Regions from separate parts of the Gluconacetobacter diazotrophicus PA1 5 genome, predicted to be linked through region 1. Evidence: riboswitches for the same ligand, from Rfam matches in the RefSeq annotation. Region 1 holds a riboswitch; the other holds the start of a gene.

What was found. A riboswitch is a leader RNA that binds a small molecule or an ion and turns the genes downstream of it on or off. The one in region 1 is predicted to bind S-adenosylmethionine.
Region 2: it holds a riboswitch for S-adenosylmethionine, as region 1 does, so the genes downstream of both, metZ (O-succinylhomoserine sulfhydrylase) here and GDI_RS11575 (threonine aldolase family protein) in region 1, are expected to answer to the same signal.

Annotation. Positions count from the first base shown of each region.
Region 1 is NC_010125.1:2,506,821-2,518,268, reverse strand. It holds gene GDI_RS11595 (aminotransferase-like domain-containing protein) at 1-577, opposite strand, end outside; gene GDI_RS11590 (UrcA family protein) at 725-1,156, shown strand; gene GDI_RS11585 (PhzF family phenazine biosynthesis protein) at 1,204-2,055, shown strand; gene GDI_RS11580 (LysE family translocator) at 2,066-2,689, opposite strand; gene GDI_RS11575 (threonine aldolase family protein) at 2,686-3,726, opposite strand; SAM-I-IV-variant riboswitch at 3,784-3,890, opposite strand; gene GDI_RS20620 (hypothetical protein) at 3,949-4,362, opposite strand; partial or broken gene GDI_RS11565 (IS481-like element ISGdi9 family transposase) at 4,334-5,321, opposite strand; gene istA (IS21-like element ISGdi17 family transposase) at 5,537-7,060, shown strand; gene istB (IS21-like element ISGdi17 family helper ATPase IstB) at 7,050-7,829, shown strand; gene GDI_RS11550 (D-amino acid dehydrogenase) at 7,966-9,219, opposite strand; gene alr (alanine racemase) at 9,239-10,390, opposite strand; gene GDI_RS11540 (Lrp/AsnC family transcriptional regulator) at 10,578-11,021, shown strand; gene GDI_RS11535 (CHAD domain-containing protein) at 11,067-11,448, shown strand, end outside.
Region 2 is NC_010125.1:792,992-804,439, forward strand. It holds gene GDI_RS03680 (hydrogen peroxide-inducible genes activator) at 1-351, shown strand, start outside; gene GDI_RS19625 (hypothetical protein) at 515-691, shown strand; gene GDI_RS03685 (POTRA domain-containing protein) at 794-1,423, shown strand; gene folE (GTP cyclohydrolase I FolE) at 1,475-2,092, opposite strand; gene apaG (Co2+/Mg2+ efflux protein ApaG) at 2,130-2,606, opposite strand; gene metZ (O-succinylhomoserine sulfhydrylase) at 2,625-3,827, opposite strand; SAM riboswitch at 3,951-4,031, opposite strand; tRNA gene GDI_RS03705 (tRNA-Gly) at 4,165-4,238, shown strand; gene GDI_RS03710 (hypothetical protein) at 4,271-4,843, opposite strand; gene GDI_RS03715 (DUF1653 domain-containing protein) at 4,924-5,130, shown strand; gene GDI_RS03720 (adenosine deaminase family protein) at 5,179-6,774, shown strand; gene GDI_RS03725 (purine nucleoside permease) at 6,771-7,835, shown strand; gene GDI_RS03730 (PqiC family protein) at 7,855-8,463, opposite strand; gene GDI_RS03735 (MlaD family protein) at 8,460-9,428, opposite strand; gene GDI_RS03740 (ABC transporter ATP-binding protein) at 9,432-10,226, opposite strand; partial or broken gene GDI_RS03745 (MlaE family ABC transporter permease) at 10,230-11,380, opposite strand.

The DNA of each region.
Region 1 (11,448 bases):
CCGGACGACAGAGCGCCGACAGGGTCAGCGCGATCGCATGCTGCCCGCCATTGCACTGGATCAGGTCGCCCGGATCGCGCTCCAGCCCGTAGCGCCGCGCCAGCCACGCCGACCCGGCCTCGCGCACCGGGCGCAGGCCGCTGCCCTGGATATACTGCACGGCGGGCTCCAGGTGCCCGGCCGCCGCCAGTTGCGTGACGGCGCGTTCCAGCGCCTGTGACAATGCGACCGCGGGCGGGGTGTTGCAGCGCAGGTCGATCATCGTCCCCCGCGGTGCGGGAGTCGGCGCGATGTCGAAGGTGGGCAGGATCGCCACGTCGGGCGTCGGCGCGCGGATGAACGACCCCCGGCCGACATGGGCCTGCAGCAGGCCGCGCCGCTCGGCCTCGGCATAGGCCTTGGTCACGGTGCCGATGCTGATTCCCAGCGCATGGGCCAGGTCGCGATGCGGGGGCAGCCGCGTGCCGTTATCCAGCGTCCCGGCCGCGATATCGCGTTCCATGGCGTCGGCCAGCCGATGATAGAGCGGGCCGGGCGCAGGTGGGATATCGGGGCGCCACATGCTGTCTCGGTCCATTTGTGCGGCTCCGGCTTGATTGAACTATGACAATATAGCCGTTGACCAACGAATGTCATAGATGAAAACTCAAGAAATGAAGAGAGCGACGAAGTTGTACTAATACAATTGAAGCGGAGGCCTCTTCATCATCCAGGAGGATAGTCGATGATGTCCATCACAGGAAAAAACAGGCAGGGCGCCGGCTCTCCGGCCCGGACCGCCGGAAACGGAGCGGCGGATCGCTTCTGGCCGTATGTCGAGGCGGCGGGGATCGGTCTGATCATCGTTCTGGGACTGCTGGTTCTGCTGGTCCTTCACGGACCGGCACACGGGCAGGACGATGACGGCGCCCCGGTGGCGATCCGGGTGGCATACAGCGCGGCCGATATCCGGGACGTGGCACATGCGCGCCTGCTGCTGGCACGGCTGGACCGGACCGCGCTGGCGGCCTGCGGTGCCGACTCCACCAGCCTGGACGGGCTGCGCGCCGCCGCCGAGCAGTCCGATTGCCGGCGGCAGGGCGTGCTGCGCGCGGTGGCGCGCATCCACGCACCGGCGCTGGACCAGGCTCTGCGACAGGACGGCCTGCCGTCCTGACAGCCGGGCGTAAACGGATGGATGGTATGGGAATCGGGAACAGCAACATGACAGAATTCGCATTTCGCCAGGTCGATGTCTTCGCGGCACGGCCGCTGAAGGGCAATCCGCTGGCGGTCGTCATCGGGGCTGACGGGCTGAGCGACGGGCAGATGGCCGCCTTCGCGAACTGGATGAATCTCAGCGAGACGACGTTCCTGCTGAAGCCCACCCGGCCGGACGCGGATTATCGCGTGCGGATCTTCACGCCGCACCAGGAACTGCCCTTCGCCGGACATCCCACCCTGGGGTCCTGCCATGTCTGGCTGTCCATGGGCGGCGTGCCGCAGGGCAGGGACGTGGTGCAGGACTGCGCCGCCGGGCTGGTGCGCATTCGCCGCGATGGCGACAGGCTGGCCTTCGCGGCCCCCACGTTGCGCCGTGCCGGACCGGTCGGGGCGGAGGTGCTGGCGGCGGTGACGCGCGGGCTGAACCTGCCGCCCGATGCGGTCGTGGCGTCGAACTGGGTGGATAACGGCCCCGGCTGGGTGGCCGTCATGCTGCGCGGCCGGGCGGACGTGCTGGCGGTCCGGCCGGATTTCCGCGCGCTGGGGGACCTGCAGGTCGGCATCGTGGCCCCGTGGGACAAGGCGGTGGACGGTGACGGCGCGCAGTTCGAGGTCCGGGGGATCTGCGGCGGCGTGGACGGGTTCGAGGACCCCGTGACCGGCAGCCTGAATGCCGGCCTCGCGATCTGGATGATCGGCAGCGGGCTGGCGCCGCCGGCCTATGTCGCCAGCCAGGGGGCGGCGCTGGGCCGTATGGGGCGTGTTACGGTGACCCGGATCGGGTCCGATATCTGGATCGGCGGCGAAACGGTGACTCGTATCGAAGGGCGGGTGACGATCCCGGATCTATGACGGGCCCGTTCTATTTCGGATCGTGCAGCAGCAGCGCGAAGCCGAACAGGATGAACAGCGCGCCACTGAACCGCTGCACGCGCCGCCGCCACACGGCGCGGGTCAGCACGACGGCCAGGCGTGCGCCGCTGCTGGCATAGATCAGATACCACAGCGTCTCGACCACGGCCGAGGTCGCGACCAGCAGCCCGTATTGCGGGGCCTGCGGCGCCGTGGGGTTGATGAATTGCGGCAGGAACGATGCCGCGAAGATGATGGCCTTGGGGTTGCTGGCCCCGACCAGGAAGGACGTGCCCAGCGTGGAATGCCACGCCAGGGGAACGGCCGCGTCCGGCCCCGCCGGGGCCGACCCGCGATCCAGCCAGGCCCGCACGCCCATCTGGACCAGATAGAACGCGCCGGCGAATTTCAGGACCCTGAACAGGGTGGGCGACGCCGTCAGCACGGCGCTGAGTCCCAATGCCGATGCGCCCATCAGCGCGACCAGCGCCAGCAGGCATCCGACCATGCCCGGCACGGTCCGCCAGATGCCGTTTCGGACGCTGACGGTCATGATGTGCGTCATGTTCGGCCCGGGAATGGCCGACAGCAGGAACACTGCGTTCAGGTAGAGCAGCCAGGATTGCAGCGTCATGCCGGCGTGCGGGTGATGGCGCGCAGGTCCGCCGCCAGCGCGTCGATGCGCGCACGCTCCGAATCCCAGGCGAACATGAAGCGGGCGCTGTCACCGATGAAGGTATAGAACAGCCAGCCGCGCGCCCGCAGCGCCGCGGTCGTCTCGGGGGGCAGCTTCAGGAATACCGCGTTCGCCTCGACGGGAAACTGCACCTCCACCCCCGGCAGGTCCGCGACCTGATCGGCGAAGTGACGGGCGCAGGCATTGGCATGGGCGGCATTCGCGCGCCATGCGCCGGTTTCGAACATCACGGCCCAGGGCGCGGACAGGAAGCGCATCTTGGATGCCAGTTGGCCGGCCTGCTTGCAGCGATAATCGAACCCTTCGGCCAGGGAGCGGTTGAAGAAGATCACCGCCTCGCCGATCGCCATGCCGTTCTTGGTGCCGCCGAAGCTCAGCACGTCCACCCCGGAACGCCACGTCATATCGGCCGGGGTGCAGCCCAGGCTTTCGACGGCATTGGCGAATCGCGCGCCATCCATATGCAGCTTCAGCCCCAGTTCGCGGCAGGTGGCGGCGACGGCGCGGATTTCCTCCAGGCTGTAGACCTGGCCGGTCTCGGTGGGCTGGGTGATGGTGACGGCGCGCGGACGCGGGAAATGGATGTCGGTGCGTCCCCGCGCGAAGCCGCGGATCGTCTCCGGCGTCAGCTTGCCGTTTTCGGTCCGCCCGACCAGGATCTTGGCGCCGTTGGAAAAGAATTCCGGCGCCCCGCATTCGTCGGTTTCGACATGGGCGATGTCGGCGGCGATGATGCTTTCGTACGACTGGCACAGCGCGGCCAGGGCCAGCGAATTGGCGGCCGTGCCGTTGAAGACGAAGAACAGCTCGCAATCGGTCTCGAAGGTCGCGCGAAACGCATCGGCCGCGCGGACCGTCCAGGGATCGTCACCATAGGCCTGGGCGGACCCGCGATTGGCGTCTTCCATCGCACGCAGGGCTTCGGGACAGATACCGGCGTAATTGTCGCTGGCGAACTGCTGCGTCTGGGGCATTGCGGTAAAGGCCTTTCCTCGTCCGATGTCGCGCATCGCGAGGATCATGGCGTGCGGCTGGGGTCCGTTTTTTGCCGGATCGGCCACATCTTCCCGTCACGGGAACGCCACCTTGCTCGGATGCAGGTTGGTGCCGGGGCGTGACCCGACTCTGGATGCGGGCCGGACGATATCGCAGGGTCCCGCCGCCCGCAAGTCGTGTGCCAGGAGGCTGGCGGAACCTTAAAAGCCGGCTTCCCCCATCAGCAGCGAGACCGTCTTGCGATAGACGCGTGCCAGCAATGACACGGGCCGGCACTGGATGATCGCGACGCCGGGCTGGCGCAGGGCCGCGCCGCCGGCCCCGTGTCCCGGCGTTTCCTGATCCGGCACCAGGATGACGCGATAGATCGCGCTGTCGGGAATCAGGCGCCCCGCCTCGTCCTTGCGGGCCTGGACATGGCCGCCATAGACCGACGCGGCCTCGGGCGAATCCAGTTCCCGGATCGAGGCCGCCGAGATCGACGCCACCCGCGCGTCCGTCGCCGGGACGTCCGATCCCGGCGCCCGGAACCAGGCCCGTGCGCCGACGCGCAACTGGTCGATGTCGGCCTCGTCGACATAGGGTGTTTTGTCCCGGGATTTGGTGGTGCGGATTATGTATGAACCGTGATGGTTCTTTTTCCCACTGCTGACAAATGAATTCAATATGGAGTGAGGCCGCGCAGGGTCTTGAGCCTGCGGGCGAAATTGTAGGCGGTAACGAAGTCGGCGAGGTGTTGACGCAACTGGTCATGTGTTTCGTAGTAGAAGCGCTTGACGGTGGCGTCCTTGATCGTGCGGTTCATCCTCTCGACCTGGCCATTCGTCCAGGGATGTCGCGGCTTTGTCAGTCGATGCTCGATATCGAGATCAGCACAGGCCAGTTCAAAAGAGTGGCACCGGAACAGGACACCATCCGCCCGCATGGCCTTGATGTCTTCGGGTGTCCATCCATTGCCGGCCGGATCGGTAAAATGCGTGCCGTTATCGGTCAGCACGGTATGGATGCGGTAGGGAACCGCAGCGGCCAGAGCACGCAGGAAGTCACCGGCAACGCGACGTGTCGCTTTCTCGTGCAATTGGACAAAAGCGAATTTCGAGGTCCGGTCGATCGCCACCAGAAGATAAAGGCGCCCCATTTCAGTGCGGACTTCAGCAATGTCGATGTGAAAATAGCCGATCGGATAACTCTTGAACTTCGACCGTTTTGGTTTGTCGCCTTCGGTCTCGGGCAGGCGGCTGATCCCATGGCGCTGAAAACAACGGTGCAGGGAAGATCGCGTCAGATGCGGGATCGTCGCCTGAAGCGCATAAAGGCAATCATCAAGAGGCAGCAGGGTATGGCGACGGAAGGCCACAACGATCGCTTCTTCTTCGGTCGACAGGATGGTTGAGGATGCGACCTTCGGACCGGTGCGTCGATCCGACGTATCGGTCCGCCCCTTCCATTTGGCGACCGTCTTCGGGTTGATCCCGTAGCGTTTCGCCAGAACCCTCAGGCTCTCTTGACTATGTTGTATCGCTCGACGGACTGCCGCTGTCGTCGTGGCGCTTCCGTGGTGAACCTGGCCCATAGCGCATCCTTCCACTCATGTGAAAATAATGCACCACCAAATCCCGGGACCAAACACATAGGCCTCGATCACCCCGCGCGTATCGGTCACCAGGGTCCCGATCTGTTGATTTCCAGCGAGAACTGACCCTGTAGGGGCGGAAATTTTCATTGAGAATTGACCCGTGTCTGACACTTCCCCGGAGCAACTGTCCGGGGGTTAAAGGAGTGATCAGCATGGAATTGTTGAGTGTGATCCGGCGGTGGCATTACCGGGATCATGTACCGATCCGCGAGATTGAGCGTCGGACGCGATTGTCGCGCAACACGATCCGCAAGTATCTCCGGGCGGAGACGGTTGAGCCGCAGTTCAAGGTTGCCGAGCGTCCGAGCCGGCTGGACCCGTTTGCGGAGAAACTGGCGACCTGGCTTGCTCTGGAGACGTCAAAGTCGCGCAAGCAGCGCCGCACGGGGCGGCGCCTGCATGTGGATCTTGTAGCGCTGGGTTATGACGGATCGTATGGACGGGTTGCGGCCTTTATCCGGAACTGGAAGGCGGAACAGCAAAGGGCGCGGCAGACGACGGGACGCGGCGTGTTCGTTCCGTTGCGCTTTCAACCCGGAGAGGCCTTCCAGTTCGACTGGGGAGAGGACTGGGCGGTGATCGGGGGGCGGCGCGTCAAGCTGCAGGTCGCCCACACCAAGCTGTCCTACAGCCGGGCCTTCATTCTGCGGGCGTATCCGCTCCAGACTCACGAGATGCTGTTCGACGCGCTGACGGAAGCCTTTCGCGTTTTGGGCGGGGTGCCGCGTCGAGGTATTTTTGACAATATGAAAACCGCCGTGGACCGGGTTGGGCCCGGCAAGGTCCGCCAGGTCAATCTGCGTTTTTCGGCCCTGGTGAGCCATTATCTGTTCGAGGCGGAGTTCTGCAATCCGGCAGCGGGTTGGGAGAAAGGTCAAATCGAGAAGACCGTCCAGGACGCCCGGCGGCAGATCTGGCAGGAGATGCCGCATTTTCCTGATCTGGCCTCCCTGAACGTCTGGCTCGAGGCGCGTTGCCGGGAACGTTGGACTATCTTGAGGCATGTCGAATTGCCCGGCAGCCTCGCCGAGGCCCATGCGGCGGAAGTGCCTCACCTGATGGTTCCAGGGCGCCCGTTCGACGGGTTCGTCGAACATACCAAACGGGTTTCGCCGACTTGCCTCGTGCAGTTCGAAAGCAACCGCTACAGTGTGCCCGCCTCTTTTGCCAATCGGCCGGTCAGCCTGCGCGTCTATCCCGACCGGTTGGTGATCGCGGCCGAGGGGCGGATCCTATGCGAACATCCCCGGATCGTCGAGCGGTCCCACGGCGTGCCCGGTCGCACGATCTATGACTGGCGGCATTACTTGGCGGTGCTCCAGCGCAAACCCGGGGCCTTGCGCAATGGCGCGCCCTTCTCTGAATTGCCCGAGGCGTTCCGGACGCTGCAGACGCACCTCCTCCGGCGCACGGGCGGCGACCGGGAAATGGTCGAGATCCTCGCCCTGGTGCTGCAGCATGATGAGCAGGCCGTGCTTTGCGCGGTTGAACTCGCGCTCGAGGAGGGAGTAGCCACCAAGACACACGTCCTCAATACGTTGCATCGTCTGACGGACGCCAAGAAAACAGGAGCACCCAGGCTCGACGCGCCGCAGGCATTGGTGCTCGAACGCGAGCCTCAGGCCGATACCGGACGGTATGACGCCCTGCGCGGGGAGGCCCGTCATGCGTCATGATCCCGCGGCCGGTGCCCTCGTCGTCATGCTGCGCGGCCTGCGGATGTATGGCATGGCCCAGGCCACGGCCGAACTGACCGAACAGGGTGCGCCGGCATTCGAGGCCGCCATCCCCGTCCTCTCCCAGCTTTTGAAGGCGGAACTCGCCGAGCGAGAGGTGCGCTCCATCGCCTATCAAACCAAGACTGCCAGGTTCCCGGCCTACAAAGATTTGGCAGGGTTCGATTTCTCGGCCGCCGAGGTCAACGAGGCCATGGTCCGTCAACTCCATGCCGGGGATTTCATCGACCGTGCCGACAACGTCGTCCTCATTGGTGGACCAGGAACCGGCAAGACCCATCTGGCCACCGCACTTGCCGTGCAGGCGATCGAACATCACCGCAAGAAGATACGGTTCTGGTCCACGGTCGACCTCGTCAACGCCCTCGAACAGGAAAAAACCGCCAATCGCGCAGGACAGATCGCGGAACGTCTCCTGCGCCTCGATCTCGTGATCCTGGACGAACTTGGCTATTTGCCGTTCAGCGCATCAGGCGGTGCCCTGCTGTTCCATCTCCTCAGCCGTCTCTACGAGCGCACCAGCGTCATCATCACCACCAATCTGAGCTTCAGCGAATGGGGCGAAGTCTTCGGTGATCCCAAAATGACGACAGCCCTGCTCGATCGCCTTACCCACCACTGTCATATCCTCGAAACCGGAAATGACAGCTACCGGTTCCGCGCAAGCTCCGCCGCCCCCAGGAACCGGAAGGAAAAGGCAACCGCTTGACCAGCCCATAAAACATAGCAGAGATAACCAAAGGCCGGGTCAGTTCTCGATGAAAACCCAGGGTCAAATCTCAGCAGAAATTAACAGTTCAGGGGCGCGTGGCCTCGGCGTAACCGCCCCTGAACGATCGGGCTCTTCAGCGATACCGGGCCAGCGCCAGGTCTTCATGCGCGATGTCGGGCGTGCGGCCCGACATGATGTCGGCCAGGACCCGGCCCGACCCGCACGCCATGGTCCAACCCAGCGTGCCGTGCCCGGTATTCAGGTACAGGTTGCCGATCTCCGTCCGGCCGACGATGGGCGTGCCGTCGGGGGTCATCGGGCGCAGGCCGGTCCAGAAGGTGGCGGCCGGCACGTCGCCCGCGCCCGCGAACAGGTCGGTCAGGGAATGCTCCAGCGTGGCCCGGCGGGGCGCGCGCAGGCTGGTGCTGAATCCGGCCAGTTCCGCCGTGCCGCCCACGCGGATGCGGTCGCCCAGCCGGGTGATGCCGATCTTGAATGTCTCGTCCATCACCGTGGATACCGGCGCGCGCGCGGCATCCAGGATCGGGGCGGTGATGGAATAGCCCTTGACCGGATAGATCGGCAGGTCCAGCCCCAGCGCCCGCACCATGGCCGGCGAGAAACTGCCCAGCGACAGCACATAGGCATCGGCTTCCAGCATGCCCCGGCTGGTGTCCACGCCGGTGATGCGCCCGCCCTCGCGCCGCAGGGCGCGGATGGTCGTGTCGTACAGGAAGGTCACGCCCCGCTCCGCCGCCATCGCGGCCAGGCGCTGGGTGAACTGGAAGGCGTCGCCGGTTTCATCCCCGGGCAGGCGCAGGCCGCCCACGATCTTCTCCCGCGCCCCGCTCAAGCCGGGTTCGGCATGGATACAGCCGGCGGTGTCCAGCACCTCGTACGGGACCTGGTACTGGTCGAGGACCCGCAGATCGTCGCCGATATGGTCCAGTTGCTTCTGCGTGCGAAAGACCTGCAGCGTTCCCTGCTGGCGGTCGTCGTAGGTGATGCCCGTCGCGGCGCGCAGATCGGCCAGGACGTCGCGGCTGTATTCAGCCAGGCGGACCATCCTTCCCTTGTTGCGGTCATAGGCGGCGGTCGTGCAGTTTTGCAGCATCTGCGCCAGCCAGCGCCATTGGCCGATGTCCGGCATCGGCCAGAAGACGAAGGGCCGGTTCTTCATCATCAGCCAGCGCACGGCTTTCAGCGGCACCCCGGGGCCGGCCCAGGGCGAGGAATAGCCGGGCGAAACCTGCCCGGCATTGGCAAAGCTGGTTTCCAGCCCGGCACCCGGCTGGCGGTCGATGACCGTGACCGAATGGCCAACCTGCGCCAGGTACCAGGCGGAACTCACGCCCACGACGCCGCTGCCGAGAATGATGATCTTCATGGTCCTGTGTGCCGATCTGTCAGGAGGAAAAAGCGTCGGAGCCGCCCGCGACATAGGCGCGGTGATAGCGATGCCCCAGCGATGTCAGGATTTCGTAGCCGATGGTGCCGGCCGCCCGGGCCACGTCGTCGACGCCACGGCGCGGCCCCAGCAGGTCTACCATGGTGCCGGGCCGGGTCAGCGTTTCGGGGGCATCGGTGACGTCGACCGTCATCGAATCCATCGAAATCCGGCCCAGCACCGGCAGTTGCATGTCGCCCAGCCAGGCGCAGCCCCGGGCGGCACCGCTGCGCATGAAACCGTCGGCATAGCCCGTGGCGATCGTCGCGATTCGCCGCATCGCACTGGGGCGGTAGGTCAGGCCGTAACCCACCCCGTCATTCGGGCTGACATGGCGCGTTTGCAGGATTCGTGCCTGCAGGCGTACGACCGGACGCATCGGGTTCGGGGTAGCGGCGTTGGGGGCCACGCCGTACAGCGCCGCACCGGGACGGACCAGATCGAAATGAAAGTCCCGCCCCAGGAAGACACCCGACGAGGCGGCCAGGCTGACCGGCGCGGGGGGCAGCAGGGCGCGCATTCGTACCAGGCGCGCACGCTGACGGGTACTGGCTGGATCGTCCGGGTCGTCCGCGCAGGCCAGGTGGCTGATGACCAGGCGCAGGTCGATCCCGCGCAGGCCGTCCGGGTCCGCCACGATCGCGCGGATCTCGTTCTCGGACAGCCCGAAGCGCGACATCCCGGTATCCAGTTGCAGGATCGACGGCAATGCGCGGCCCGCCTCATGGGCCAACCCGCGCCAGCGCTGGATCTGGTCGACACTGTTCAGGACCGGGATCAGGTCATCATGCAGACAGTCCTTCTCGGCCCCCGGCACGGCGCCATGCAGGACGATGATGCGCGCATCGGCGCTGACATGGCGTCGCAGCGCCATGCCCTCGTCCAGATGCGCGACGAAGAATGTCCGCGCTCCTTCCTCCTGCAGCGCCGGAGCGACCCGGGCCGCCCCCAGCCCATAGGCGTCGGCCTTGACCACCGCAGCGCATTCCGCGCCGGCGGCCAGGTTCCGTACCGTGCGGTAATTGGCCCGGATGGCATCAAGATCGATGGTCAGGGTCGCGCCGGCCCGGGCATGGGGCCATGCGGTATCGGCAATGGGGGGAACAGGCATGAATAGTGCGGGCTCCGCCAGGGAGAGGGAGGGATGGCGTCTGGCCCGACTCTAGGTCAGGATGGCCGGCATTTCCTGCCGAAGGATCGCATGATATGTCGCGGGCGGCCGGACCGCGCATCATCATGCGGCGGAATGGCGAAACATGCCGATTTGGTTGCCGAACCATGATGAACACAGACCCGGAATGATCATGGACAAGACGACCGAGGCGATTCTGCGTTATCTCGGCCAGGACGGACGCATGACCAACGCGGAACTGGCCCAGCGGGTCGGCCTGTCGCCGTCCGCCTGCCTGCGCCGGGTGCGACAACTGGAACAGGACGGTGTGATCCGGGGGTATCGTGCGATCATCGACGACAGGGCGCGCGAGGGCGCCACGACGGTGATCGTCCGCATCAGGCTGGAACGCCAGACCGAGGAATGCCTGCGCCGGTTCGAGGCCCGGGTACGGACCTGCCCGGACGTGCGCGAATGCTACCTGATGACCGGCGACGCCGATTACCTGCTGCACGTCGCGGCCCGCGACGCCGCGGATTACGAGCGTATCCATAACGAGGAACTCTCGCGCCTGCCTGGCGTCGCACAGATCCAGAGCAATTTCACCATCCGGCCGGTGATCCGGAAATAGGGGCTGCCGCCCGAGGGTAGGCGCCGGCGAAGCGGAATGGAGTGCATGATCGTGTCTGACCGGGCGACCGCCACCGTTCCCGACAGCCGCCGCGCCGCGCCGATCGTGCTGGGCCAGGGGGATACGGTGCGGGTGGCGGTGCGGCGGATCGTTGCCACCATCCACGATCACCTGGCTGCCAACCTGCCGGTCGCGATCGACGGGCGCAACGCCGAAGGCGTGCATCAGGTCCGGGTCGCGCTGCGGCGGTTCCGCGCCCTGGCGGGCCTGCTGCGACGCGACACGCCCAATGTGGTACTGGAAGGGGCATCGGCCCATGCGCGGTCGCTGGCCGGGGCGGTGGGCGACGCGCGGAACTGGGACGTGTTCCTGCTGACCACGGTACCTGGATTGGCGGCGCTGACGCAGGTCGATGTCGACGTGGCAG
Region 2 (11,448 bases), 1.7 Mb from region 1:
GAACTCCTGCTGCTCGAAGACGGTCACTGCCTGCGCGACCAGGCGCTTGCGCTGTGCGGCCTGCCGACGCAGGCGCGCGCGCGGCAGCGGCTTGCGACCAGCCTGGAAATGCTCTGGCACATGATCGGCGCCGGCGAGGGCCATTCCCTGATCCCCCATCTGGCGCTGCGCAATCGCGGCGAATGGCGCGGCCTCATCGCCGTCAGGCCCCTGGCGGATGCCAGCCGGACGATCGGCGCCGTCTGGCGCAAATCGGACCCGCGCGGGCCGGCCTTTGCCGAGCTTGGCGATTTCCTGCGCCGGCACGTTCCCGAAGGGTGCCGCCCGTGCCAGGACGGGCCGGAAGCATAGGTCGCGACGTGCCGCGTCCCTGACGATATTTTATCGATTCCATTGTGGAAAAGGAAACCTGTTATCGGGTGTTCCTATCACGGAATTCGATACTATCTGTTTCCCGGCCGTCTCGGAAATCCGTATCCCGTTTCAGGTGCCTCATCAGGAAAGGATACGAAACATGATGAAATCCACAAAGACTTCCGCGACCGCGATCGCCGTCGCGATCTCGTCCGCCCTGGCACTGTCCGCCTGTGCGGGCTCCGGCCTGCCGCAGTCCGACGGGCACGGTCCGGCCGGATATGATGCCGGCCTTGCCGGCAACGTCGCCACGATCCCCGACCGGGCGCTCTTCTAGAACCGGGCCGCGGCCATCATTGGCATTGCCCGGAAGGTGTGCATCATGGGGGCAGGGGGTCGGCGCGCACGCCGCCGGCCCGTGTCATGGGAGAATTCCATTTTGCGCACCATCCGTCATATCATGGCCCGCTCGGCGCTGGCCGTTGCCCTGGCCACCGGCTTCGCCTCGGTGCCCGCCCTGCACGACGTGGCGTTCGCCGCCGCGCCGGGGCCCAATGACCCGCTGAAGCTGAAATCGGTGGTCGTGACCGGCAACAAGCAGGTCTCGACGGAGGACATCCTGGCCGCCGTTCCCTTCCATGTGGGGGACACCGTCACCCGCAACCAGATCGCAGCCGCCATGCAGGACGTCATGGCCGTCTACCAGAAGAAGAATGTCGGCCTGAAACTGGGCGGCAGGACGAAATTCGCGGGCAAGGCGGTCTATGTCCAGTGGGTCATCGAGGAACAGGCCCCGGGAACCGAAACCGAAACCCATGTCGGCCTGGTCGTCGACAAGATCGTCTTCGAGGGCAACAAGAAGGTTTCCACCGCCGACCTGACGGCGGCGACGGCCCTGCGTCCGGGTTCGGCGATCACCCAGGCCACGATGGCCGCCGATCAGGAAGCCGTCCAGAAGCTGTACCAGAAGCGTGATATCAGCGCGTCGGTCCAGGTCGTGCCGGCCCAGAAGCCGGGCGACAGCCACGTGACCCTGACCTATCAGATCAACGAAAAGGCGGGCGACTGACCCGAAGGTCCCCGCCACCGGCGGGGACCACCCACCCGGTCGAACGGGCGGTTATATATGGGTGGTGGCGGCCGAAGGCCGGTTCAGCATCGCCATCAGTTCGCGCCGCGTATCCGAATTGGTGCGGAATACCCCCAGCATGCGGCTGGTCACCATCGATACGCCGGGCCGATGCACCCCGCGCGTGGTCATGCATTGGTGCCCGGCCTCCAGGATCACCGCGACGCCATGCGGTTGCAGCACATCGTTGATCGTATTGGCGATCTGCGCCGTCAGGCGTTCCTGGATCTGCAGCCGGCGGGAAAAGGCCTCGACCACCCGCGCCAGTTTCGAAATCCCCACCACCCGCTTGCCGGGCAGGTAGGCGACATGCGCGACGCCGATGATCGGCACCATGTGGTGCTCGCAATGGCTTTCGAAACGGATGTCGCGCAGCAGCACGATCTCGTCGTAGTCATCGACTTCCGAGAAGGTGCGCGACAGGATTTCGGACGGGTCCTCGGCATAGCCCTGGAAGAATTCCTCGTACGACCGCACTACGCGGCCCGGCGTATCGAGCAGCCCTTCGCGGGCGGGATCTTCGCCCGCCCAGCGTAGCAGGGTGCGGATCGCGTCTTCCGCCTCCTCGCGAGAGGGACGGGGCAGGGGAACCGTGTCGGTGGGGGTCATGAGCCTGTCTTGCTGGGGGCGTGCCGGAGCGGCGCCCTTAATGAATGATGGCGGGGTGGTACGGGCAATCCAGGCTGAACGGCGGAATCCGCACGTCGAACTGCTGGTGCGCCTGCGGGCGGATCATGTGGAACTGCCCGCGCATGAAGCCGGTGGGCGTCTGCAACGCCGCGCCGGATGTGTATTCGAAGGCCTGGCCGGGCTCCAGCACCGGCTGTTCGCCGACCACGCCGTCACCATGGACATGTTCCACCCGGCCGGTGGCGTCGGTGATTTCCCATGTGCGGCGCAGCAACTGGACCGTGTCGCTGCCGTGGTTCTCGATCCGGATGCGATAGGCCCAGGTGAAGCGGTGTTCCTCCGGCTGGGACTGGTCGTCCAGCCAGAAGGCCCGGACGACCACGCGGATCGCGCCGGTCGTCGCCTCGTAGCACGGGGCGCCGTCCATGGCCTCGGCCAGGGCGGCGTCCGGGTCGGGGTCCAGTCCGGGGGGCGGCGGTCTGTCTTGGGCCATGGCGCGTTCCTGCCTGCGTCAGCGTGACCGAAGGGCGGCCAGCCCGCGATCCAGATCATCCTTCAGATCGGCGCTGTCTTCCAGACCCACCGAAAAGCGGATCACGCCGTCGGTGATGCCCAGTCGTGCCCGTTCCTCGGCGCCGATCTTCATGTGCGTGGTGGTGGCCGGGTGCGTCACCATCGATCGCGCATCACCCAGATTGTTGGAAATCGCGATCAGCCGCAACGCGTTCATGAAGGCGAAGGCGCCCGCCTTGCCGCCCGCGACCTCGAAGGCGACCAGGGTGGAGGCGCCGCTCATCTGCGCCTGCGCCAGCGCGTATTGCGGATGGTCGGGCCGGTCGGGATAGAACACCCGCGTCACCCCCTCGGCGCCGGCCAGGTGATCGGCGACGGCGGCGGCGTTGTCGGTCATTGCCCGGACGCGCAGGGCCAGCGTCTCCAGCCCCTTCAGCATCACCCAGGCATTGAACGGCGACAGGGCGTCGCCGGTATGCGGGGTGAAGGGCTGCAGGGTATCGGTGATCCAGTCCTTGCGGCCCAGCACCGCGCCGCCCAGGACGCGCCCCTGGCCGTCGATATGCTTGGTGCAGGAATACACGACGACATCCGCCCCCAGTTCCAGCGGCTTCTGCAGCAGCGGGGTCGCGAAAACATTGTCGACCACCACCAGGGCTCCGGCCCAGTGCGCCAGGTCGGAAATGGCGCGGATGTCCAGGATGTCCAGCATCGGGTTCGACGGGCTTTCCAGCAGGACCGCCGCCGTGGGCCGCGCCAGGGCTTCCGCCCACGCGTCCATGTCGCCCCCGTCCACGAACACCGTTTCCACCCCGTAGCGCGGCAGCAGGTTGGCGACGATCCAGTGGCACGACCCGAACAGCGCGCGCGACGCCACCACCCGGTCCCCGGCCTTGACGTGCGACAGCAGCGCGGACGACACCGCCCCCATGCCCGTCGAGGTCGCGATGCAGGCCTCGGCCCCTTCCAGGTCCGCCAGGCGCTTCTCCAGCGCCTCGACGGTGGGGTTGCCGAACCGGCTGTACTGATAATGCGTCACGTCGCCGGTGAAGGTCGCCTCGGCCTGTTCGGCATTGTCGTAGACGAAGCCCGATGTCAGGAACATCGCCTCGCTCGTCTCGCCGAACGGGGTGCGCTCGACGCCGGAATGCAGCAGGCGGGTCGCGGGGCGGTAGGCTCGGTCGGTCGAATCGTTGCTCATCATGAGCTCCCGGAACAGAATCGTCAGAAAGGCCGGGCCTCGGGGCATCCGGTGTCGAACCGATCCGGCGGCCCCGCGTCCCGACGCGAAAATCCGACCGTGGAAACCGTGACGCCCGCGGATTCTGGCGGAAGTCAGGCCTCTTTAGCGCGTCTGTTTAACCTCGTCGCAAGCCGGCCGATCCAAATCACGAGGGCCCGCCGAACCCCAGGCCCGCCGGACGACAGGGTTATCGCGGATCGGGGCGCCGCTCGTCAACCATCGCCGCCCCGCGCGGTCGACGGCGGCGGAACGGATTGCATCGTCCGGCTCGCTGGGCTATAGGGGCCGCTGCGCCGCGGGTGTAGTTCAATGGTAGAACGGCAGCTTCCCAAGCTGCATACGAGGGTTCGATTCCCTTCACCCGCTCCACGCACTCCCCCGTCTTTCCTGTGTCGGCCCCGTTACTGCGGCGGCGGTGCCTTGTGGTGCTGGGCCTGGTAGTGTTCGATCGACTGGCGCAGATCGTCGGCGGGCGGGGCGGGCATGGTGTCGCGATAGGTCGTGCCGTTCCACACCCAGCGATCGGTCCCGTTGATGATCAGGTCGTGCATCCCGCCATGCGTGCGGCGCGACAGCGAAACCGGGCCGCTGACCGAATCCAGGACCTTGATCCAGTCCTGCTTGTCCTTGCGCAGATAGACCGACGTCGAACAGCCCGCCGATCCGCACAGGTCGGCCGACTGCAACTGCACGAACAGCGCGCTGTCCCCCGCCCGGGTCGACAGGGGGGCCGACCCGACCAGCACCACGGGCGTATTCCCGCGCCGGGCCGCCGCCGCCAGGTCGCCCGCGTTCAGCAGCCGCGCCGCCCGGTCCAGCACGCTGTCCGGCTGTTGCGTCAGCGTGACGGGGCCGCCCATCGTGGCGGGATGCGACGGGTGACGTGGCGCGGCGCCCCGCGCGGGGCCGAGCGCCAGCATCGGCATGATGACCGGCAGGAGAAGGGGCAGGATATGACGAGGCGGGCGGTTCATGCGATGAGGTTCCGTCGGTTCGCGTGGGCGCTGGCTCGGGGTCCCGGAGCCGAATCCGGGCAGGACAAGGGTAGTAACGCATGAACGAGACCGAAAGGACACGGCCGGGCCTGTATCGGCATTACAAGGGCGGCCTGTACACGCTGATCTGCGTCGGCCGGCACTCGGAAACCGAGGAATGGCTGGTGACCTATCGCAGCGAGGCCCGTGGCGATTACTGGGTCCGGCCCCTGGCCATGTGGGTCGAGGACGTCGATGGCGTTCCCCGCTTCAGCCCCCTGTCCTGACATGTGGCGGCTGTTGCGTTTTGGAATCGGTCACCGCACCATCGCCGCATGGTCCGACTCGTTCCCGTCTGCGCCCTGGCCGCCGGCCTGGCCGTTTCACTGATCACGCCCGGGGTGGCCGCGTCCCGGGCCGCACCGGTCCAGCCCGACGCCGCCTCGGCTGCCTTCGACCGCATCCGGACCGATCCGGCGCGGCTGGACGACGTGCTGCGCGCCATGCCGAAGGGCGCCGACCTGCACAACCATCTGGCGGGCGCGGTCTATGCCGAGAGCATGCTGGACTGGGCGGCGCAGGACGGGCTGTGCGTCTCGCCCGCGCTGGGGCGCATCCTGCCGGGCAATTGCGGCCCCGCGCCGGTCTCGGGCCGGGTCCGCGCCGCCGACCTGGCCGCCCGTCCCGACGACCGGGCCGACATGATCGACGCGCTGTCGATGCGCGATTTCGTGCCGACCGCGACCGACCGGTCCGGGCATGACCATTTCTTCGCGACCTTCGACCGGTTCATGCCGGTACAGATGACCCATGGCGGCGACATGCTGGCCGAAGCCGTGACGCACGCGGCGGGCGATCACGTCCTGTACCTGGAACTGATGGTGTCGCCGCAGCTCGGCCCGGTCGCGGGACTGGGCACACACCTTCCCTTGCAGGGCGACGGGTTCGCCGACGTCGATCGCGCCATCGCCCCGGCGCTGCCCGCCCTGGTCGCGGCGGCACGGCAGGAGGTCGATGCGATGGAGGCGCGCATGCATGCCGTCCTGCAGTGCGGCACGGACCAGGCCCGCCCCGGCTGCTCGGTCGTCGTGCGCTATCTGTACCAGACCATCCGCACCATGCCCCCGGCCATGGTCTTTCCGCAGCTTGATTTCGGCTATGCGCTGGTCAAGGCCGATCCCCGCTTCGTCGGCGTGAACATCGTGGCGCCGGAAGACAACGCCATCGCCATGCGCGACTACGGGCTGCATATGCGCATGTTCGGCTGGCTGGCCCGGCGCGATCCGCAGGTGAAGCTGTCGCTGCATGCCGGGGAACTGGCGCCCGGCCTGGTCCCGCCCGAGGGGCTGCGCACCCATATCCGACAGGCGGTGGAAATCGCCGGCGCCCGCCGGATCGGCCACGGGGTGGACATCCTGCATGAAGACGATTCCGATGGGCTGATGGCCGAAATGGCGCGTCGCCGCGTGATGGTGGAAATCAACCTGACCAGCAACGACGTCATTCTCGGCGTGGCCGGCGCGGCCCATCCCTTCCGCGCCTATCGCGCCGCCGGGGTGCCGGTCGCGCTGTCCACGGATGACGAGGGCGTGTCGCGCATCGACCTGACCCGGGAATATGACCGCGCGGCGACGACCTATGCGCTCGACTACGCCGCGCTGCGCGACCTGTCGCGCAGCGGGCTGGAATATGCCTTCGTCCCGGGGGACAGCCTGTGGCGGCAGACCGCGCCCTACCGCATGGTGGCGGCCTGCGCCGCGGTGCCGCCCGGCCCCGCACCCGCCGCGGGTGCCTGCCACGACGTGCTGGCCGGCAGCGAGAAGGCACGGCTGCAATGGACGCTGGAGGCCCGGCTGCATGACTTCGAGGCCGGGATGATCCGCGATGCCGGCGCGGGCGCCGCACCCCGCCGCCAGAAAGGAAACGGATGATCATGATCGGCCGACCCACATGGATGGTCTCCTGCCTTGCCCTGCTGCTGGGCATGGCCGGGGCGGGCACGGCCCAGGCGGCACGAATTCCGGTGCGCGTCGTCGTCGTCACCACGTTCGAGGTCGGCAACGATACCGGCGACGTCCCCGGCGAATTCCAGACCTGGGTGGAGAAGCTGCCCCTGCCGCAGGTCCTGCCCGCACCAGGCACCTGGCACGGGGTGATGCGCTACAATCCCGACCTTCAGGTACTGGGCATCGCCAGCGGCGAGGGGCCGGAACATATGGCCTCTTCCATCACGGCGCTGGTCCTCGACCCGCGTTTCGACCTGCGCCATGCGTATTTCGTACTGGCCGGCATTGCCGGGATCGACCCGAATTTCGGTTCGGCCGGATCGGCCGTCTGGGCCCCGCGCGTGATCAATGGCGGGCTGGCGCACATGGTCGATGCCCGTGAAATCCCCGCCGGCTGGCCGGACGGCTTCACCCCGGTGCAGGGCAGCGTCCCGGACGAACAGCCGGTGCCGCCGCTCCATTCCCTGTCGGGCGACATGGCCTACACGCTCAATCCGGCGCTGGTCCGCTGGGCGTATGACCTGACACGCGCGGTGCCGCTGGCCGACACGCCGGCCCTGCGGGCGATCCGCGCCCGCTATGCCGGCTATCCCCAGGCGCAGAAGCCACCCACCGTCCTGCTGGGTGATACCGTGTCCAGCGAGACCTTCTGGGTCGGCGCGCGGATGAATCGCTGGGCGGAACGGTGGGTGACATACTGGACCAAGGGGCAGGGCACGTTCGCCACCACGGCCGAGGAGGATGTCGGCTTCATGCAGGCCCTGACGCTGCAGGCCCAGGCCGGGCGCGTGGACCCGGACCGCGTACTGATCCTGCGCACCGCCAGCAATTACGACATGCCCCCGCCCGGCCAGACGGCTGCTGCCCTGCTGAAGTCCGAGGCGACCGAGGGCGGGTATTCCGGTTATCTGCCCTCGGTCGCCGCTGCCTATCAGGTCGGCAGCGTGGTGGTGCGGGAACTGGCGCTGCGGCCGCCGGGGCCGTAACGTACCATCCCGCCCCGGCTTACCGTGGCCACCCGGCCACGATCCTTTCCGCCAATTGTTCCAGCACCGCCTGGGTCAGGCGGGCGGTGTCCCCGTCCGTCGCGGCCGCGCCGGCCTGGGTGAAGGCCGCGCGGCTGTGCAGGATCGGCAGGTTGGCGTCATGCGGGATGATCGACCAGTCGGCTTCCAATGACGCGGTGCCGTCCCGCGTGACATCCAGCCGGCTGATATTCACCGCCAGCCGCCACGTCGCGGGCAGGCTCTGCGGCTGGTCGGTCACGAACAGATCCGTGCGGCCCCGCGCCAGTTGCGCGGTGATCAGGTCGGTGGCGCCCAGCGACAGCCGGCTGGCCCAGCGGCCGGTGGCGCTGCGTTCGATCTGGTTGCCCGCGCGCACGACGATATCCTGCCCGTCCAGATAGTCGGGCAGGGTGACGCGCGCGACCTCGACGACCGGCGTGGCGGGCGTGACGATGCCGGTCGGAACCGCCCCGGTCGCGATCGCCGGCGCCCCCAGCGTGTAGAACCGCACGGGCGGGGACGCACAGCCCGCCAGGAAGGCGGGAACCACGAGGAATGCAAGCCGGGGCAGGGCAAGCCGGGCCATCCGGCGATTGCGGCGGGTCATGGGCGGCGTCCCATCAGCAGAAGTTGTGGATTGCGCTCGACATCGCTGGCAAAGCCGCGCAGCGCGGCGGCGGCGGCCGAAAGGTCGCGCAGGGTCGAATCGATGTTGGCGCGGTCGGCCGAACGCGGCGACGTCATGTCGCGCAGCCCGGCCAGGCTCTGGCGTGCCTGGATCACCGTGTCGTTGGCATTGCCCAGCAGCACATGCAGGTCGGCCCCCCGCGCGTCCAGTTGCCGGGTGCCGGTGGTGGCCAGCGTGTCGATGCTGCCCAGCGTGGTGTCCAGCCGCCGCTGCAGGTCGTCGATGGCGCGGGTCGCGGTGTCGACGGCGGCCCGCGAATGGTCGGACGTCTCCCTCACGCTGTCCACCAGCGGCGGCAGGTCGCCATCCAGGCGTTCGGCCAGTTGGCGGATGCTCTGCAGCGCGGCCTGGGCGTTGTCCGCCAGGTCCTTCAGCGGAAGCTGGCTCAGGGTTTCCTGCACCTTCTGGATGGCCGATTGCCGGGTCGGGATTTCCGTTCGGGTCGCGATGTCCGGGTGCAGCACGGCGGGCGAGGCCGGGTCGAAATCCAGGTCGATCTCGGCCTGTCCGGTGACGAAGCTCTGCAGGTTCAGCGACGCGCGCAGGCCGTGATCGATCAGGTCCCGCAGGGTCAGGGCGGTGCGGCGATGGTCCTCGCCGGTCAGGGTCACCCGGCCCGGCTGCACCTCGATCGTCACGGGGATGTAGGCGCCATGGGTCCTGGCGTCATATGTGATCGAAATCCCGTCCACGGCACCGACCCGCACCCCGCGAAAGGTGACCGGCGCGCCGATGCTCAGGCCCGATGTGGACCCCTGGAAGACCACGACGGCCTGCTTGGTGCTGGAAAAGATGTTGAAATTGCCGAAGAACACCAGCGCCGCCATTCCCAGCGCGACGCCGCCGATGACGAATGCGCCAACGGCTGTTTCCTTGTTTGCCATGGGTCAGTCGGTCCTTCCGGACTGGGTTTCGGTACGTTCGCGGTGCATGAAGGCGTGGACCTGCGGGTCATCGCAGTGATCGCGCAGCCAGGACGGGGCCCCGTGCGCGATCGGTGTCCTGGTCTGCGCATCGAGGAAGATGCCGTCATCGGCAATGGTGAACAGGCTGGGCAATTCATGGCTGACGATGACGATCGTCGCCCCCAGCCCGTCGCGCAGGTTCATGATCAGATCGTCCAGCCGCGCCGATGTGATCGGGTCCAGCCCCGCCGAAGGCTCGTCGAAGAACAGGATGTCCGGGTCCAGCGCCATCGCCCGCGCCAGTCCGGCGCGCTTCTTCATCCCGCCGCTGATTTCCGACGGATACTGGTCGATGGCATGCAGCATGCCGACCAGGCCCAGCTTCAGTTCCACCTGGCGGCGGACCGTGACCGGGTCCATGTGCGTCAGCATCTGCATCGGCAGCGCGACATTCTCGCCCACCGTCAGCGAACTCCACAAGGCCGCGCTCTGGAACAGCACGCCGAACCGGCGGCTGACCTCCACGCGATGGGTGTCGTCCGCCGCCCAGTAATCCTCGCCGTCGACCAGGTAGCGGCCCGCGGTCGGGCGCAGCAGCCCGATCATGCTTTTCAGGATGGTACTCTTGCCGCAGCCCGACCCGCCCATCACGGCGAAGATGCTGCCGCGCCGTACGTTGAAGGTGACGTTCTGCTGTACGACCTTGGGCCCGAACGCCAGCGTGACCCCGTCCAGCGCCATCAGGGTTTCGGGCTGTGCCGCGTGGGAATCGGTCATGCGTCAGATCCCCAGGGTCGTGGCGATGACGGCGAAGATCGCATCCAGCGTGATGACGCCGACGATCCCCACCACCACGGCCCGCGTCGCCGCCACGCCGACATCGGCGGCGCTGCGCCCCGACCGTAACCCGATCCGGCAACTGGTCAGCCCGATCAGAATGGCGAAGAAGATGCTCTTGATGAAGCCGAACTCGAACTGGTTCAGTCCGACGGCATTGATCGTCTGGTGGAAATAGCCCGCCCCGGTGACGGCCAGCATGCTGATCGCCACCGTGAAACCGCCCAGCATGCCGATCAGGCAGCCATACAGGTACAGAAACGGCATGGTGGCCACCAGCCCCAGGATCGAGGGCAGGATCAGGTAGCTGGAAACCGGGATGCCGAAGACCGTCAGGGCGTCGATTTCCTCGTTGCCCTGCATGGTCGCGATGCGCGCGGCGTAGGCCCCGCCGGTGCGCCCCGCCATGATGATCGCGGTCATGACCGCCGACATCTCGCGCACCATGGCGATGCCGACCAGGCTGGCGACATAGATGTCGGCGGCGAACTTGCGCAACTGCACCGCGCCGACGAAGGCCAGGATGGCGCCCACCAGGAAGTTCACGACACTGACGATCAGCAGCGCCGACGGCCCGGCATCGCGGATGTTCGACATCAGGTCGATCGACCGCATCCGCCCGCGTCCGGTCACGGCCTCCAGGCCGCCGCGTGCCGTCTCCACGCCCAGTTCGGTCACGGTGCCGATCTCGGTCAGGCTCTCGATCGTGAATGCGCCCAGCGCGGTGACGGGGGCGAAGGTGCGGGGCCGGGGCGTCGGCGGTGGCGGTGGTGCTTCCGGCAGCAGGTCCAGCAGCTTGCGCGCGGAATCGGGCAGCGTGTCGGTGCGCAGGTCCAAATGGGCCTGGGTCGCCCGCTGCTTCAGATCCCACAGGAAGGCGATCAGCCCGGTATCCCACCGTCCCAGCGCATCGCTGCGGAAGGTCAGCGGCCGGCCGGGCGCGGCCTGGCGCAACCCGTCGGGCGGGAACGTGGGAATGGGCCCCCCCGGACCTTGCCCCCCTGGGCAAGCCAGTCCCCCGACAGGACGATCACGGTAGCACCGTCGCCGGTTTGCAGGGACCATTCCGGCTGGCCGTGATCAGTGCTGCTCACCGCCTCTCCAATCGCTTCGATCCTCCATCCTCCTTATCAGATGACGGCGGAGGGACAAGGGGCTGGCA